Pelobacter seleniigenes DSM 18267: one gene and its partner. The protein of the gene in region 1 interacts with the protein of each later gene in a pairwise test. Links are inferred from orthologs where the notes say so. Each region holds a gene or a part of one and is shown in the gene's direction. Other genes may lie near its edges. The genes, in order: N909_RS0110990 and accC.

Region 1 (8,287 bases):
ACCGAGATCACCGCCCCTCTCAATACCGAAGAACTCAAAGAAGTGAAACGCAAGGTCCGCGAGCAGGCGGTTGAACCCGTCGAAAAGGCCTTCGTCTATGCAGCCCTGGAACGTAACAACTGGAACGTCACCAAAGCTGCTGAAGAAACCGGCATGCTCCGGCCCAACTTCCAGGCCCTGCTGAAAAAACTCGGCATCTCAGTCAAAGATCACATCTCCTGAGCCGCACCGCCCCCCTCGGGCTTTGGCTCTTCGCCGCCAACCTGCAGATCCCGGCTTTCCTGAAGGGGAAGAAAAATGGAAAACCGCGTCCCCTGCCCAGGATTACTGTCCACGTCGACTCGCCCCCCATGGTTGCGGATAATGCCGTAGGAAACCGACAGACCGAGACCGAAGCCGGTTTGGGCCTTGGTCGAGAAAAAGGGATCAAAGATCCGGTTCATATCGTTCTGGCTGATGCCGACCCCGCTGTCCTCGATAACGATCCGCACCGCATCTTCAACCAAGGCGGTTGAAATGGAGAGACTGCCGCCGTTGGGCATGGCCTGCCCCGCGTTAATAAGCATATTCAGGAAGACCTGCTGGAGCTGATCGGCATCCACGGCAAGCTGGGGGAGAGACTCCTCATAATGGCAGCGAATCTTGACGTCCTGAAAAATGGTCTGCTGGGCAACCAGCTCCAGGGTCTGGCGGATGATCCGGTTGATCGAATCGAGTTTTTTCTCGGGGATCGATTCGCGGGCGAATTCCAACAACCCGCGAACGATTTTGGCACAGCGCCCGGTTTCGGAAACAATCAGCTCCAGATTGTCCTTGACCTGTGTCGGTAAATCGGGATTTTTGGCCGACAAGGACGCAAACATCAGTATTCCGGTTAACGGGTTGTTGATTTCATGGGCAATCCCGGCGACCAGTTCCCCCATGGAGGCGAGCTTGGCTGAGCGGAGCAATTGATCCTGCATGGCATGGATCTCTTCCGTCCGCTTTTCCACTTTCTGTTCCAGGGTGTTTCCCCAATCCTTGAGCTCAAGCTGGGCCTGGGCCAAGTTTTCCGCCATTTCGTTGAAAGACCGGCCAAGTTCGCCGATCTCATCCTGTGCGGTCCGCTCAATTCTGGCGGTCAAGTCGCCTTTGGACAGGGCCTTGGTCTGTTCCAGCAAGCTCTGGATCGGATCGCAGATATAATTCCGGGTCAGCAGATAATGGCAGAGGGACAGAATCAGCAACATGATCAAGGTCTGGGTGATGACGTCAACATGGTGCGAATGGGCCACATCCACCATCTCGCGCAAAGAAACAGCCATGTCGATGACGCCGATCTTTTTCTCATCCGGCGAATGGAAATGGCAGTCGCCGGTATAGCAGTTCGGCTCGTTGTAAATGCCCCGGGTGACGCTCAGATACTGATTGCCGGCCTCATCACTGAAGACTCTGCTCCGGGAGTCGATGGGCGCATCGATCAGGACCTTTGATCCGGCCAGGTGGCAGAAAGCACAGCTGTCGTCCGTCTCACTTAAAGTCGTACCGATCTCATTGACATTGCTGGAAAAATTGATCACTCCTGCTTTGCCGAGGATGCGGATTCGCTGGATTCGGTCCGAGGCGCCGGTTTCCTCCATGGTCAGCTGCAGGCGCGCCCGATCGTTTTCCAGCATCATATGGTAGGTATCGCGCAGGATCATGTCGGAAATCATGTCGGTTTCCACCTTGGCCCGCTCAATGAAGGCATTCTGCACCTTATTGATATGCAGGAAAGCGGCAATCGACATGACCACCAGCAGGACCACACTTATAATCACCGTAAATCTGATCGCCAGACGGATACGCATTGACAACTTCTCCATAGCAGAAAAACGGAATATCTCGAATTCCCCAATCGATGGTTATGCTGATTTGAACTATTCATCGATCGTGCCAAAACAGCTTATTCGACCGAGAAGGACTGCCTCCCGGCAAGAGCCGCATTGCCTTTTCAGGCCGGCTGAAGTATAAAATCTCTTCACTTGTGCAATACAGAAAGATCTTGCCATGGGTTACAGGACTCTTCGTCAGGCCATCAACGACCTGGAAAAAACTGCTCAACTGGTTCGCATCGACCAGCCGATCAGCCCCGAACTGCTGGCCGGGGCCATTCAACGGCGGGTTTACCAGGCCCAGGGTCCGGCCCTGCTGTTCACCAATCTGTGCGGTTGTCGTTTCCCGGCGGTTGCCAACCTGTTCGGTACCCTGGAGCGAACCCGGTACCTGTTTCGCGATACCTTGCGCCATGTCGAAACCCTGGTCAAGCTTAAGCTTGATCCGAAGAGCCTCGTTAAGGCGCCACGCGGCCTGCTTACCGCTCCGACCGCTGCTTTCCATCTGCTGCCTAAACGAGTCGCTTCAGGGCCGATCCTCAGCTGTCAGGCGAACATCAGCGATTTACCACAGATCAAAAGCTGGCCCGCCGACGGCGGACCCTTCATAACTCTTCCCCAGGTCTATTCGGAAAGCACAGACAAACCGGGGCTGCGGGCATCGAACCTGGGCATGTACCGGGTTCAGCTGGCCGGCAACGACTATCAACAGGACCGGGAAATCGGCCTGCATTACCAGATCCATCGCGGCATCGGCGTGCATCACCGGGAAGCCCTGCGCCGCGGCCGACCGTTCCGCGTCAACATTTTCGTCGGCGGTCCCCCTGCCCTGACCGTTGCCGCGGTCATGCCGCTGCCGGAAGGCATGCCGGAGCTGGCCTTCGCCGGGCTGCTGGGTGGCCACCGCATCCCCCTGGTACAACCGGCCGGGCTGCTGCCGATGCCCGCCGAGGCCGATTTTGTCATCAGCGGCACCATTGACCCTGCGCAGCAGAAACCGGAAGGCCCCTTCGGGGATCATTTTGGTTATTACAGTCTGGCGCACGACTTTCCGTTTCTTAAGGTGGAACGGGTCTATCATCGCCCCGATGCCATCTGGCCCTTTACCACCGTCGGCCGCCCCCCGCAGGAAGACACCAGTTTCGGGGCCTTTATCCATGAATTGACCGGGGCGCTCATCCCCACTGTCCTGCCCGGAGTCAAAGCCGTTCATGCCGTCGATGCCGCCGGGGTTCATCCGTTGCTGCTGGCCATCGGCAGCGAACGCTATACCCCCTACCGGCAACCGGATCAACCGCAGGAGCTGCTGACCCAGGCCAATGCCATTCTCGGCCAGGGGCAGCTGTCCCTGGCTAAATACCTGTTGATCGTGGCTGAAGACGATCGCACCAGACTCGACCTGCACGATATTCCAACTTTCTTCCAATACCTGCTGGAACGAATCGACTGGCGTCGTGACCTCCACTTTCAGACCGCCACGACCATCGACACCCTCGACTACAGCGGACACGGTCTCAATCAGGGTTCCAAACTGGTGCTGGCCGCAGTCGGTCCGCGTCGCCGAACCCTGGCCACGGCCCTGCCCGATCAGCTGCAGTTGCCGGAACGCTTTCAAGAGCCCCGGCTGATCCTCCCTGGGGCCCTCGTGGTCAAGGGGCCACCTTGCAGCGACTATCTCCCCGGTGAAGATTCTGCTATCCTGGATTTTTGTGCCTTCTTTTCCGGATCATCGCAATTGACCGCAATCCCTCTGATTGTTGTTGTTGATGACAGCGACTTCTGTGCAACTGCGCTGAACAATTGGCTATGGGTGACTTTCACCCGCTCCAATCCGGCGGCAGACACTTATGGTATCGACAGCTTCATCACCGCCAAACACTGGGGCTGCAACGGCTCGCTGATCATTGATGCGCGCCGGAAACCCCACCATGCGCCGGAACTTCTGGATGATCCCGCAATAGAAAAACAGGTTGATCAGCTCGGCGCCCCGGGAGGACCGCTTCATGGTATTATTTAGCCACACCGGCACCGCAAAAGCGGCCACAGAAAACCCTTGGAAAATGGCCCGTTGCCTTTCCAACTGATGGAGATAAAATGATGTTGCAGCCGAATATTCAGCAGGTCTATGTTCCCCCGCTCATCGGTGCGGTGGGCAATACCCCGCTGGTTGACATCTCAGTCCTGCTCGGCAAATCGGGCGTCCGCCTCCTGGCCAAATTGGAGGGGAGCAATCCAGGTGGCTCGGTCAAAGACCGACCGGCCCTGTATATGATCGAAAAGGCCGAACAAAGCGGGGAACTGACCCGCGCAAAAATCATTCTTGAACCGACCTCCGGCAATACCGGCATCGCCATTGCCATGATCGGCGCCGCCAAAGGTTACCGGGTCAAACTGGTCATGCCAGCCTGTGTCAGCACCGAACGTCGGGGAATCCTCGAGGCTTATGGCGCGGAAACCGTACTCTCCCCGGGTTGTGAAATGACCGACGGCGCCATCAACCTCGCCCACAAGATCCTCGCCGAAGATCCAGATCGTTATTACATGCCCAATCAGTACAGCAATCCCAACAATCCTCTCGCTCATTACGAGACGACCGGCCCGGAAATTTTCAGCCAGACCGCCGGTGATATTGATTATCTGGTCGCTGGGATGGGAACCTCCGGGACGCTGATGGGGCTGAGTCGGTATTTTTCCGAAGTTGCCCCCGCCGTCAAGGTGATTGGTGTTGAACCCGGCCTCGGGCATAAGATTCAAGGACTGAAAAACATGTGTGAAGCCATTGTTCCGGCGATCTATGACGAGAGCAAATTGGCGGAAAAACTCTTGGTCGGTGACGAGGAAGCCTATGAAACCACGCGCCAACTTGCGTTGAAGATGGGCCTTTTCGCCGGCATGTCGAGCGGGGCCGCGGTGGCCGGGGCCCTGCGAATCGCCCAACGAATCGAGCATGGAACCATCGTCGCCCTGCTGCCGGACCGGGGCGATCGTTACCTGAGCACCAACCTGTTCCGCTCCCAGTGTGCGGAATGCCCGCCATGAGCACCCTTCCGGAACTGTTACGCAAAAGTGCCGTCCGCCAGCTCGATGAGTTCTGCATCCGGGCGGCCAACGACCCGTACCGGCCCCGCCATCTTCGCTACCGCTTTGAAGGTGCTCAGGTTTTCCTGGTCGAGGTCCGCCGCTATCGCAACGAGCCCGATCGGCACAAGGAACTGCCGATGGCCAAAATCCGTTTCAGCCCTGAACTGCAACAGTGGACCCTGCATCATCAGAACGGTGAACACTGGCAGCTCTACCTCAACATTCAACCCAGCCTCGATTTCGGACGATTGCTGACCGCCATCAGGCAGGATCCACTCGGCTATTTCTGGCAGGAATAATCCGCTGCCGCACAGGCTGGCGATAGTCTGGACAGAACCCCCGGCCGGGCCTCGCCTTCCGGTACTCAGCGCCGGCAGATCAGAACGACTCCGGCCAGGAGCAGCACAACCCCGGCGCCGCGACGAAAATCGATGGCAATCCCACGCATGCCGAACACCCCGAAATGGTCGAGCAGAATCCCGGCGATCAGCTGTGAGGCGATGGTCAAGGCCAACACCGCGGTGGTGCCGATCCGGGGCACCCCGAGCACTGTCATGGCCACAAAAAATGCCCCGAACAGCCCACCGCTCAATTGCCACCAGTCAGCCTCGCCCATCCGCCGGAAACTGCCCTGCCCGGAAGAGAGGGAGATCAGCAGCAAACAGAGGGTGCCAATGGCAAAGGAAATAGTCGCCGCCTGCAGGAAGCCGGTTTTTTCCGCCAGCCGGGCATTGATGGATGGTTGCAGGGCTACGGCGACACCGCCGGCTGACATCAGGAGAATCAGTAACAGATTGGACATGGTGTTATTTTTCCGGTTCTTTCTGGAACAGCAGAGTCCGCCAGGCCTGTCCTGAAGATCAGCAGGCGTGACGGACTCTGCAAAGCGTTATTAATGCCGGTGAATTCCCGGCTTAGCGGAGGGCGTACGGGGTAAAGCGCAGCGGTCTCCGGGTTCTACGTGGCACAAACCCTGCCTTTGCTTCAGGCAGTCCGCGTCCTTACCAGCTTGGAAATCGTTTTGAAACCGTCCCCTTCGGCCACCGGGACAAACTGGAACAGAGCGGTCTCGGTCGTGGTCACCACCGCCCCGGCCTCGCCGGCCAGCCGCAACGCATTTTCGAAGTCGCTCACAAAGCGCGACGCCACAGCATCCCGCACCAGATGAACGGCGTACCCCTTGTCCAGCAGATCCAGCACGGTCTGATAGACACAAACATGAGTTTCCATGCCGATCACCACCACCTGGTCAGCGCCGGTTTTCTCTAAAGCCGTCAAAAAATCCGTTTCCCCGCAACAACTGAATGCCCGCTTGGCAACAGTGGCAGTGATTCCGCTGTTCAATTCGCTAATGGTATGCCCCAGGCCCTGCGGATACTGCTCCGTGGCCAGGACCGGCCGCCCGAAAGCAGTAAACCCTTCGCGCAGCAACCTGGCGTTTTGCAACAGTTGCGTGTAAAGGGGCTGGTTCATCGCCGGCACCAGCTTCTCCTGCACATCGATAATCAATAAGGCAGCCCGATTGATATCGAGCCGAAATTTTGTATTCACAGCTGTCATTGTTGCTCCTCCGTGATGAATTTATCGCTGCAGTATAGAGGTTTACGGGACCCTTTGTCACAGGAAAAGACCAGCCGCACCCGAAAAGTTGCCAAGCGCGCCTCCAGCCAGCGGTTTCTTAAAAAAAAGATCCGCTTTAGCAGTGTTCCCTAACTCCGGGGAGGCTGCTATCGCGGATCTCCTTTGGCGATGACCGATGTCCTGGCTACCGGTAAATCCCTGCGCCGGTAAAGATCTTGGTGCCGGGAACCCGATAAATGTAGGTTTCTTTAATAGAGGGTTCCGTGGAGCCCGGTTTCGGCCACATATACTCAACCCAACCTTCCCCTTCGGTGGCGGCCAGAACGACAAATTCCACAAATAGCATCTTCGGCTTGGTCGGATTTTTATCCGGCACCGAAAGCAGACTGTCCATTTTCATCAAGCCCGGCTGCATGGGATGGGCAAGCATTTTCCCGGTCAGATCCATGGCAAAGACATAGGAATCTTTCCAGACAAAGCGACCGTCTTTTTTGGCGATTTCCGCCAGTGCGGCGTCCTTGTCCTTAAGAATCATATCTGCCGCCAGCTTACACATTTCGATACACTCTGCCACTGTAGCCTTATGCGAATCAGCCAAAGCAGCGCCGCTGGACATAGTCAGAGCAATAATAACCATACATGCCGTCAGTACCTTTTTCATACCATCTCCCTTGGCAAAAAATTTACGCTGAACCCCATCTCAGACCTTTATCAACATTGCAAAAAGGCACCCGAATTCGAGCCTCGGTTTCGGGTTTAAATGACCAATCCGGATTTATTATAACAATGTTTTAGTTTAAGTAAATCATTTTTATTCATTCGTCCTGAAAGATAGCCGAGGAACAGACTCAACAACTTGTCTTTCCCTTGCAAATGAAAACTGTTTCAAAGATCAGCCGGGAAGAACAAAGCAAAACAATGTTAGCAATCACGCTTTCTGAAGAGACAAAACAGGGGCTCTCGGTTACCCCGAAAGCCCCTGTGAAAGGCAGCGCTCTGGCAGGGTATGGCCCTGCAACTAGTTACTGACCGAGCAGAGTCTTGATAATTTCCGGATTTTCTTCGTCTTCTGCAAGAATGGTATGACAGGTATCACAATCCATGGAGATAACCTCGCCATCGGCAGTTTCATGCTCTTCATTGTGGCAGCGGAAACAGCCCAGATCATTGGCATGGCCGATGTTGGTCGAATAGGTATTCCACTGGATATTCATTTCCGGAAAGACATTCTCCACATAGGCCGCCTGGACACCTGCAATCGCCTGCTCGATCAGCTTGCGTTTGGCATCATAAAGCTGGGGATATTTCTGCCGGTAATAGTTGTTCAGCTGAACCGCGATAGCTGTTTTTGCTTCGCCCTGGGTTTTATATTTGACCTGCACCGCCGCCATGGCCTGCTGCTTAATAAAAGGCAACTCTACCGGTATGTCCTTAGCCAGAATCTTATTGTCGATGGCCCGGTCCGGGGTCAGGTAGATATGGCTCGGCCGGTTATGGCAGTCAATACAGTCGAGTACCCGTTTCTGCAGGTCAGTCGCCTTGGCGATCTGTTCATCGGCATCCGGCGAGCGAAAGATTTTTTTATTCCCGCCCTGGGTACTCAAATCGACCTCCGGAATGATATTGCGCTGCCAGTCTGCCGCGGTATAAACAATCTCATTTTCCGGGGCAACGTGCCAGTGGATACCATGGGACGAGCCGGTGCGATCCCCGGCGCTGCCGATTTTTACCAGCAATACGGTCTGGACGTGGGTATTCTGTTCGTCCTCTTG
Region 2 (8,259 bases), on another replicon or contig:
TGAATTGGTTTCCTTTGGGGACGTGCGCGTTGGCTTTGATGCTGAAGCGGTCTGTGTAGCCGTTTTTGACGAATTACGAGGTTTGTGCGGTAAGCAAATTCACTGGCTCCCTTTGAAAGAACAGTTACGACCGTTACGAGGAAAAAAAGATAGCCGTGAACTTGCTTGTTTAAGAGCCGCTGCACAAATAAACCACGACGCTTTTCAAAAAATCCTTCCGCTTATAAGACCTGGTGTCAGTGAAAAGCAGCTTGCTCTGGAGCTCGAAATTTCTCTCAAGCGTTTGGGCGGGGAAGCGAATGCATTTGATTTTATTGTTGCTTCAGGAAAGCGGGGAGCCTTACCGCATGGCGTCGCCAGCGATAAATTCCTGACGGCGGGTGAATTGATCACGATCGATTTCGGGACATGTGTAGATGGCTATTATTCAGATGAAACAGTAACCTTGGCTGTTGGGGAGGTTTCAGGAAAGCTTCGACAAATTTTTGATATTGTGTTAGAAGCTCATGACCTTGCTTTGGCTGCTATTCAGCCAGGTCTACAGATGAAAGAGCTGGACGCTGTGGCTCGAGGCTATATTGCCAAAATGGGTTACGGCGACTACTTTGGCCATGGTCTTGGACATGGGGTCGGTTTGGAAATTCACGAATACCCGACCGTTTCGTCTCGATCGGCTGACCTTTTGGCAGAAGGAATGGTTATTACTATTGAGCCGGGAATTTATATTCCTGAGCTTGGTGGAGTTCGAATCGAAGATACTGTTGTGGTCACTGCCAACGGATATCAATCATTGACTTCTATTGCTAAACACTACAGCGTACTGAACGCTGAGTAGGGATATTGAAAGTGAGAATCAATTATTAATTTCAGAATCCCACGTTTTGATTTGTTAACCCTTATACTTAGTTACGATTTGAAAAATTTTTCAGGAGGAAAAAATGGAACTGAAAGATCTTAAAGGCTTAATAAAACTGATTACCGAGACCGATATTACTGAGTTTGATCTTGAGAATGACGAAGAAAAAATTCACATCAAACGGGGCTCCGAAAAAGAGATTATTCAAATGACGGCACCAGCTGCTGTTGTTCAACCCGCTCCCGTTGTTGCGGCCAGTGCTCCTGCCGCGGTTGCTCCAACGACTGTTGATTCAGCTCCCCAACAAAGCAAATATGATGCAATCCCTTCGCCGATTGTCGGGTCTTTTTATCGTAAACCGTCTCCGGACGCAGAACCCTTTTGTAAAGTCGGGGACATCGTTGATGCCGGGCAGGTGCTTTGCTTGGTCGAAGCCATGAAATTGTTCAACGAAATTGAGGCTGAATTTAAATGTAAAATTATTGAGGTTGTTAAGGAAGACGGCGCTCCGGTGGAATATGGCGAAACTTTATTCCTGGTTGAAAAGCTTTGAGGTGAAGCCTCAGCAGCTTCGCTGGTTTGTTGAACAAAGTTTAGATCTTAAAAGATTACTTCCATTGGGAGTTTAAGGACCATGTTTCATAAAATACTGATCGCTAATCGTGGTGAAATCGCACTGCGAGTTATTCGTGCCTGTAAGGAAATGGGAATTAAAACGGTGGCTGTCCATTCCGTCGCCGACTACGAAGCGCTTCACGTTAGTTTGGCTGATGAGAGTATTTGTATTGGGCCGACACCGAGTGCTGACAGTTATCTCAACATGAAAGCGATTATCAGTGCTGCTGAAATTGCCGATGCAGACGCGATTCATCCGGGCTATGGTTTTCTTTCTGAAAATGCAGAATTCGCTGAGATTTGTGAGCAGTGCGGGATTACTTTTATCGGACCTACTGCGGATAATATGCGCCGAATGGGCGACAAGATTACGGCTCGTCAAACAGTCACTGAAGCCGGAGTCCCGATTTTGCCCGGGACTAATGAAAGCATTGAAACCATAGAAGAAGCTCAAAAAATTGCTGAAGAAATCGGTTATCCTGTGATCATAAAAGCCTCGGCTGGCGGCGGCGGACGCGGGATGAAAATCGTCCATTCGCCTGCGTCTCTGGCAAATGCTCTTGCCACTGCGAGAACGGAAGCCCAGTCGGGGTTCGGTCGAGCCGACGTTTATATCGAAAAATTCTGCGAGCATCCAAGACACGTCGAAATTCAGATTCTTGGCGACAAGCACGGCAATGTCATTCATCTGGGGGAACGTGATTGCTCCATTCAGCGGCGGCATCAGAAACTGATTGAAGAAGCGCCGTGCCCGGTCATTACTCAGGAACAGCGCGAGCGGATGGGGGCCTGCGCCGTTGCTGCTGCCAAGGCGGTCAACTACAGCAGTGCCGGGACGGTTGAATATCTGCTCGATTCTGACGGCAGTTTTTATTTCATGGAGATGAACACCCGGGTGCAGGTTGAGCATCCGGTGACCGAAATGATTACCGGCGTTGATATCATTAAAGAGCAGATTCGCTCGGCCGCTGGAATTCCCCTGCGCTATCGTCAGGAAGATATCAAAATCACCGGGCATGCCATTGAATGCAGGATTAATGCAGAAGATCCGGTTAAATTTACTCCCTTCCCGGGTAAAATAACGGGTTACCATACCCCGGGAGGCATGGGTGTCCGGGTCGAAAGTGCAATGTACGATCAATATACCGTACTGCCACACTATGACTCCATGATCGGTAAATTAATTGTCCATGCTGAAACGCGTGATGAAGCGATTCGCAGGATGTCCTGTGCCTTGGACGAGTACATTATCGAAGGGATTAAGACGACCATTCCTTTTCATCAGAAAATGATGAATAACAAGGATTTTATCGATGGTCACTTTGATACCAATTTTCTTGAGCGCGTCAAAGTTTAAGGTCATCCTGTTAAGTTGCTGAGGAGAACGGGTAGGGGATATACCGTTCTCCTCAGTGTTTTATCTAACTTGACAGATGATTCTCAACGATTCTGCAGGAATTGCCTGACCGATTTCTATGAATGATACTTCGGAACTAACCCTGGGATATATCTCCTACCTGAACTGTGTTCCTTTTTTTTATGGATTGAAGGATTGTGGTTTCAAAGGCCGGCTGGTGCCGGGGGTTCCCTCAGAACTTAACCGTATGCTGCAAACTGGCGAGTTGGACATCAGCCCTTCTTCATCGTTTGAATATGCTTTGAACTTTGAAGACTACCTGCTGCTGCCCAATTTCTCCATTTCCTCCTTTGGCCCCGTCGGGAGTGTTTTTCTTTTCAGCCCTTGTCCCCCTGAGCAGTTGTCTGGGAGGACCATTGCCATCACCGGAGAATCAGCCACTTCAATTAATCTGCTGAGGGTTTTGTTGCTGGAATATTACGACCTCCAACAGGTTGACGATTATGTTCCCGTTGAGGATGTCGAAACCGCAATCAGACAAGGTCGCCCTGGGTTGTTGATTGGTGATCGCGCCATGAAACAGGCAAAAAATCTTCCTGCCGGTGTTTTAAGTTATGATCTGGGGGATCTTTGGTACAAGAAGACCGGCTTGCCCTTTGTGTTTGCCCTCTGGATATTGCGGCGGAGCAGTGCCCGGGAAAAAGCATGTTGTTTTACAGCATTGATCAGGCAGCTCGAAACCTCATTAGAACAAGCCTTGAACGATTTGCCTGGGCTGGCCAGAAATATCGGCGGTGAACACTCTGTTGCAGAATATGTTAGCTATTGGCAGGGGATGGATTTTTTCCTGACCTCCAACCACCTGGCTGGTTTATCTCTTTATTTTTCCCTCTGTCACAAACATAACCTACTCGCCAAGCCCCCTGGAATCTCCTTTTTTTCTCCTTCCTGAAAAAATTTACATTAAAATAATCTATTTGTTTTGGATATTATAATTTTTCCTGCTATAAGTATAAAAATTTGTAGATTTGTAAATCTTTATTTATTAGAATGTGTAAAAAAATAATGGGAAATGTAAACCGAAGGGAGGGTTTTTGTGGCTAAAGTCATCAAACTGGTTATCTTTTTATTTGTCCTTGTCCTCAGTGGTTGTGGAACCCAGGGTAGTTCAGACTCAAGTCCGTCTGACACCCCCACTGATCCTGGCACAACGGAGCCATCGGTAGTTAGTGCAATTATAATTTCAACCGACTCTTCTACGATCGGGACTGGAGAGAAAGCTTCGATTGCTGTGAGGCTTTTGGATAGTAGTGGTGAGGTTGTTACTGGTTCCAAGTCTGTTGTGTTTTCATTGGATAATCCGACTCTTGCTTCAATTCCTTCCCCGGCCACGACATCCAGTGGGCTTTTGACCCGGACTTTGACTGCGGGCAGTACCGAAGGGACAGTCAAGGTGACGGCTTCGGTAGATAGTGCCTCCGCTTCAGTTACTATTCAGATTTCTGACCAATTAACGGCGGCATCAATATCTTTAGCTGCGTCGCCAAGTTCTATTACAGTGGGTGGCACATCGGTTGTAAGCGCTACCGTTCTTGATGGTAATGGCGATCCCATGGTTGATGGGACCACGGTTAATTTTTCTGTAAACAATTCCAGCCTTGGTAGCATTGTTCCTTCCGCAGATATTTCCGGTGGAGAGGGTGTGGCCCAGGCTACATTCTCAGCTGGGACAAGTACTGCGGGAACGGCAATAATTACTGCTTCATCCGGTGTTGTCTCAGGACAGGCGGCAATCTCTGTTGCCGGTGCTGCGGCAGGGAGTATTGAGTTTGTCTCTGCTGAGCCTCAGGTTGTGGTTATTAAAGGGTCTGGGGGCACCGAGACTTCAACGATTACCTTCCATGTCAAGGACTCCAACGGGAACCTTGTAGCTAGCAGCGAAAATGTTTTGCTTGAACTATCTGGACCCAATGGCGGTGAATACATTGGCCCGGTTTCTGGTGTCACGTCCCTTGAAGTTGGCACTGAAAGTGGAGTTGTTACAACGACATTGCACAGCGGTACAATTCCTGGGACTGTAACGATTACGGCTACGGTAGAAGGTTCCTCTTTGAAAACATCAAGTGGGGTTATTGCTATCGGTGGTGGCGTTCCTTCAGAAGGACATTTCTCATTATCGACTTCAACACTCAATCTCGAAGGCCTGAACTATGATGGCGTGACAGCAGATATTGATGTCCGACTTGCTGATCGTTACGGCAATTATAATGTTTTAGAAGGAACTTCAGTATCTTTTTACAGCGAGTGTGGTGCCATTGATCGAGCAGTTAATCTTGATGCCGAAGGGCAAGGGACGGTTAGCTTCAGGACACAGCAGCCGTTTCCCCAGAACGTTGCATCTTCCGTGCTTGATAATGCGATTGCAGATGATTATTTTGATCTGCTTGGTATCTTGATTGACGATACCAATAATCCTCGTGATGGTTTATGCACCATTGTGGCAGTGGTCGATGGTGAAGAAGAATTTACTGATGCCAATGCCGATGGCTTGTATAATTCCGGTGAAACTTTTGATGATACTTATGACGACGTTCATTTGGATAAGGATGATGATCCGCTGAATATTCCTTATGGAGGAGTAAGTCCTGGTTATCCCTACGATTCTACCTTTGAGGATCTTATTGTCGATAGGAACCAAAATGGAACTTTTGATGGAATGAATAATGTTTGGGACAGCAATAAGAGAATTTCTCATCAGATTAAATTGCTGTTCACCGGGGTTCCTTCCGTTAGCCTTGGAGATTCTTCCGGTGATCCTATAACTGGCGCCGATACGATTTCAGTGCCGGATGGTGGTAGCCAGCTAATTCACTTCTCGTTGCATGACATTAATTATAACCCACCTATCGCTGGTACTAAAATTACTGTTTCTTCTGAGGTAGGTGTCCTGACCGGGACAAAAAATTACACTTATGTCGATACTAGCGTCCCCGGAGCACCTATTTTTGCGGTTACAATATCCGATTCAAAGCCTGGGGATTCCGATCCTGCTGATGTCGGTGTATTGGAGTTTTCTTGGACCTGGAAAGGGACAGATTATTCTTATTCCGTACTTGTCAGTGTTGACTAATTTGTCTGAATGTCTATAATGTCGCGGTCTGCTAGGAAGCCTTAGCAGACCGCTTTTTGTTTGAAGAGCCCGGGTGGCGGAATTGGTAGACGCAAGGGACTTAAAATCCCTCGGCATTCGTGCTGTACGAGTTCAAGTCTCGTCCCGGGTACCATAATAAAGAACAGGGATTTCAGATGGTTATGTTGCTTATCTGGGGTCCCTGTTTTGTTTTTCCCTTCATGGAGATTTGTCTTTTTAGGAAGCTGGGTGTCCCAGGGTTGTCCCAAAATAGTTCATTATCTTTTAAATTTATTCAGAATTAATCATCATTGTTGTCCCTTCGTCGTCCCTGGATGTTTTGATAGGCACTGAGTGGTTTTTAAAAATGCCTTTTTAGGGGGTCTCCCAGCTCCTGGTTGCTTTCCCCCGTGTGGATGGCTTGCTTTGATAGCTAACCATGCCTCGCAGTTGGTCAAGAATTTTTTTGCATCGCGAGGAATGGCTATCATCGAATTTATCTCCCTTTGAATTGCAATAATTCCCTCCTTGTCCTCAATGGGGGCGCTATCTTCAATTATCCCTTCAATAAGCTGTCGCCAGTGATAAGGATTTTTGTTTTTTTCATCTCGCACGTATTTGAATGTTAAAGGGTATATTTTCTCAAGCGCTTTCATTTGGGAGAGGGAAGGAGGGTTTTTTCTATCATCAAAGATCTTTTTAACGGTCTTAATGCTTGCGCCAGTTGTTTTTGCAATATTTTCAATATCTACAATCTCCTCATTTTTGATATCTAACTCCATAGCAATTTTCATTATGTCTATTTCTTTAATCTCTGAAATTCCAATTAGAACTTTTTGAATATTTGACTGGAAAATTGACTGTAGTTCAGGATTTTTTTTGATTTCTTTATTTGAATTTTGTCTTATGTTTATGTAGGAAGAGGTGAAATATTTTAAATGACGCCTTGATTGTTGATATTCCTTTGTTTGTGGGGTGTGAATATGACACAAATTAGATTTTTTAGATAATGGATATCTATTATCTGTTGGTGTCAATCTCCAACAATATTTACAAAATACCGGGTAGTCCCAAGTTTTATTTTTCGATGATTTTCTTATATAATTATTGCTGTCAGAACTAATAATTCTTTTTATGATAATTTCAGTATTTCGAAGAGCTTCAGCTATAGGGGTACTATTTCTATATTTTTCGACACATGCCTTTGATATTCCGCGAGCTACTTTGTCTAAGTCATATGAACTGGCTACAGCTTTGTATTGATCTGTATATCCATAAATAAAAATCATATTATATGTAAATGGAACTTTTACAGAGAAGCGGGTTGTCTCTATATTCTGATTCGTTCCCCAGATTGCATGACTTGGAGGGAATGTCCTTGTTAGGTCACGGCAAATAGCACGCCACGTAGTGATTCGATTCATGGTTGGATCCTGAATCTGAATTTTTTTACATGTTTTTCTAATAGCTTTTTCTGCTTCTGATATCAATTCTTGGTCCATTTCCTTGCCCCACTTCTTTACCGCTTAAGATGTCCAAATCGACATATTTTAGTACCGAAATATCATTAAGAATAGCTCTAACTGTAAGAAAATAATAAAGAATAATCTAGTGAATAATTTCTTCAATTTTCAAATTTCAGGATGACTCTTAATGTAATGACCTGAACGCAATTGACCTGAAACGGAAAAATATTAATTACGAGGATCGAAATTGTGGAAAAGCTCATTTGGGATATTAAAGAATTGGCCAAGGCGCTAGGCCGGACTCCAAGTAGTATCAGGGCTGATTTAGCACGACGTAATTGGTCTCGGACTCCACCTCCAATAAAGTTAGCAGGGTCTTTAGCTTGGAGGCCTCAGGATGTATTGAACTGGCTTGAAGAGGCGGCAAGGGTGTCTGGTGCGTTGATAGAGCCCTCTGTTGACGCGGAAAAAAGGATGGTTACAAGGCGTCGCCGCGGGCGCCCTACAAAAGCTGAGCAACTTCGACAACAGCAGAGACAGAATTAAAGCTCTTTTATCAATGTTTGACACTGTCCAACATAACTCGACTAAAGAGCTCCTAAGTCCTGCTGTCCTCAAAATTATCCAAGCAGCAGCAGCTTTTGATGTAGAGACAGCAAAAGAAGCAGGTGCCTTAGGTTACATGGCAAAAGCCATGGTACAGGCAACTATCCCGCATAGTAAGCCTAACACGGCCTACTTCGAGCGCGAAAACGGAATTTATACCCTGACAATGAGTGCTCCTAGCAAAATTGGATTGCCCTACGGAACAAAGCCTCGATTGCTTTTATTGTGG

What was found.
Region 2: the proteins of N909_RS0110990 (region 1) and accC interact in binary tests that used the Escherichia coli proteins (3 or more experiments, as listed by UniProt). The link is inferred for Pelobacter seleniigenes DSM 18267 from one-to-one orthologs.

What each region holds. Positions count from the first base shown.
Region 1 is NZ_JOMG01000002.1:1,789,409-1,797,695, reverse strand. Bases 2,986-5,919 are described here. They hold N909_RS0110990 (PLP-dependent cysteine synthase family protein), read left to right. Parts: upstream 2,986-3,947; coding sequence 3,948-4,892; downstream 4,893-5,919. Other genes in these bases: N909_RS0110975 (isochorismatase family protein), read right to left, coding at 5,919-5,919; N909_RS0110980 (DMT family transporter), read right to left, coding at 5,299-5,736; N909_RS0110985 (DUF3024 domain-containing protein), read left to right, coding at 4,889-5,233; N909_RS0110995 (UbiD family decarboxylase), read left to right, coding at 2,986-3,870. Outside these bases: N909_RS0111005 (sigma-54-dependent transcriptional regulator), read left to right, coding at 1-222; N909_RS0111000 (sensor histidine kinase), read right to left, coding at 210-1,829; more of N909_RS0110995, read left to right, coding at 2,029-2,985; more of N909_RS0110975, read right to left, coding at 5,920-6,494; N909_RS0110970 (cache domain-containing protein), read right to left, coding at 6,700-7,176; N909_RS0110965 (NapC/NirT family cytochrome c), read right to left, coding at 7,538-8,287. UniProt on the Escherichia coli protein: Two cysteine synthase enzymes are found. Both catalyze the same reaction. Cysteine synthase B can also use thiosulfate in place of sulfide to give cysteine thiosulfonate as a product.
Region 2 is NZ_JOMG01000005.1:19,146-27,404, forward strand. Bases 754-3,659 are described here. They hold accC (acetyl-CoA carboxylase biotin carboxylase subunit), read left to right. Parts: upstream 754-1,490; coding sequence 1,491-2,828; downstream 2,829-3,659. Other genes in these bases: N909_RS0121370 (aminopeptidase P family protein), read left to right, coding at 754-835; accB (acetyl-CoA carboxylase biotin carboxyl carrier protein), read left to right, coding at 939-1,409; N909_RS0121385 (menaquinone biosynthetic enzyme MqnA/MqnD family protein), read left to right, coding at 2,947-3,659. In the rest of the region: more of N909_RS0121370, read left to right, coding at 1-753; more of N909_RS0121385, read left to right, coding at 3,660-3,780; N909_RS0121390 (hypothetical protein), read left to right, coding at 3,925-5,958; N909_RS25840 (hypothetical protein), read right to left, coding at 6,267-7,460; N909_RS0121405 (replication protein RepA), read left to right, coding at 7,882-8,259. UniProt on the Escherichia coli protein: This protein is a component of the acetyl coenzyme A carboxylase complex; first, biotin carboxylase catalyzes the carboxylation of the carrier protein and then the transcarboxylase transfers the carboxyl group to form malonyl-CoA.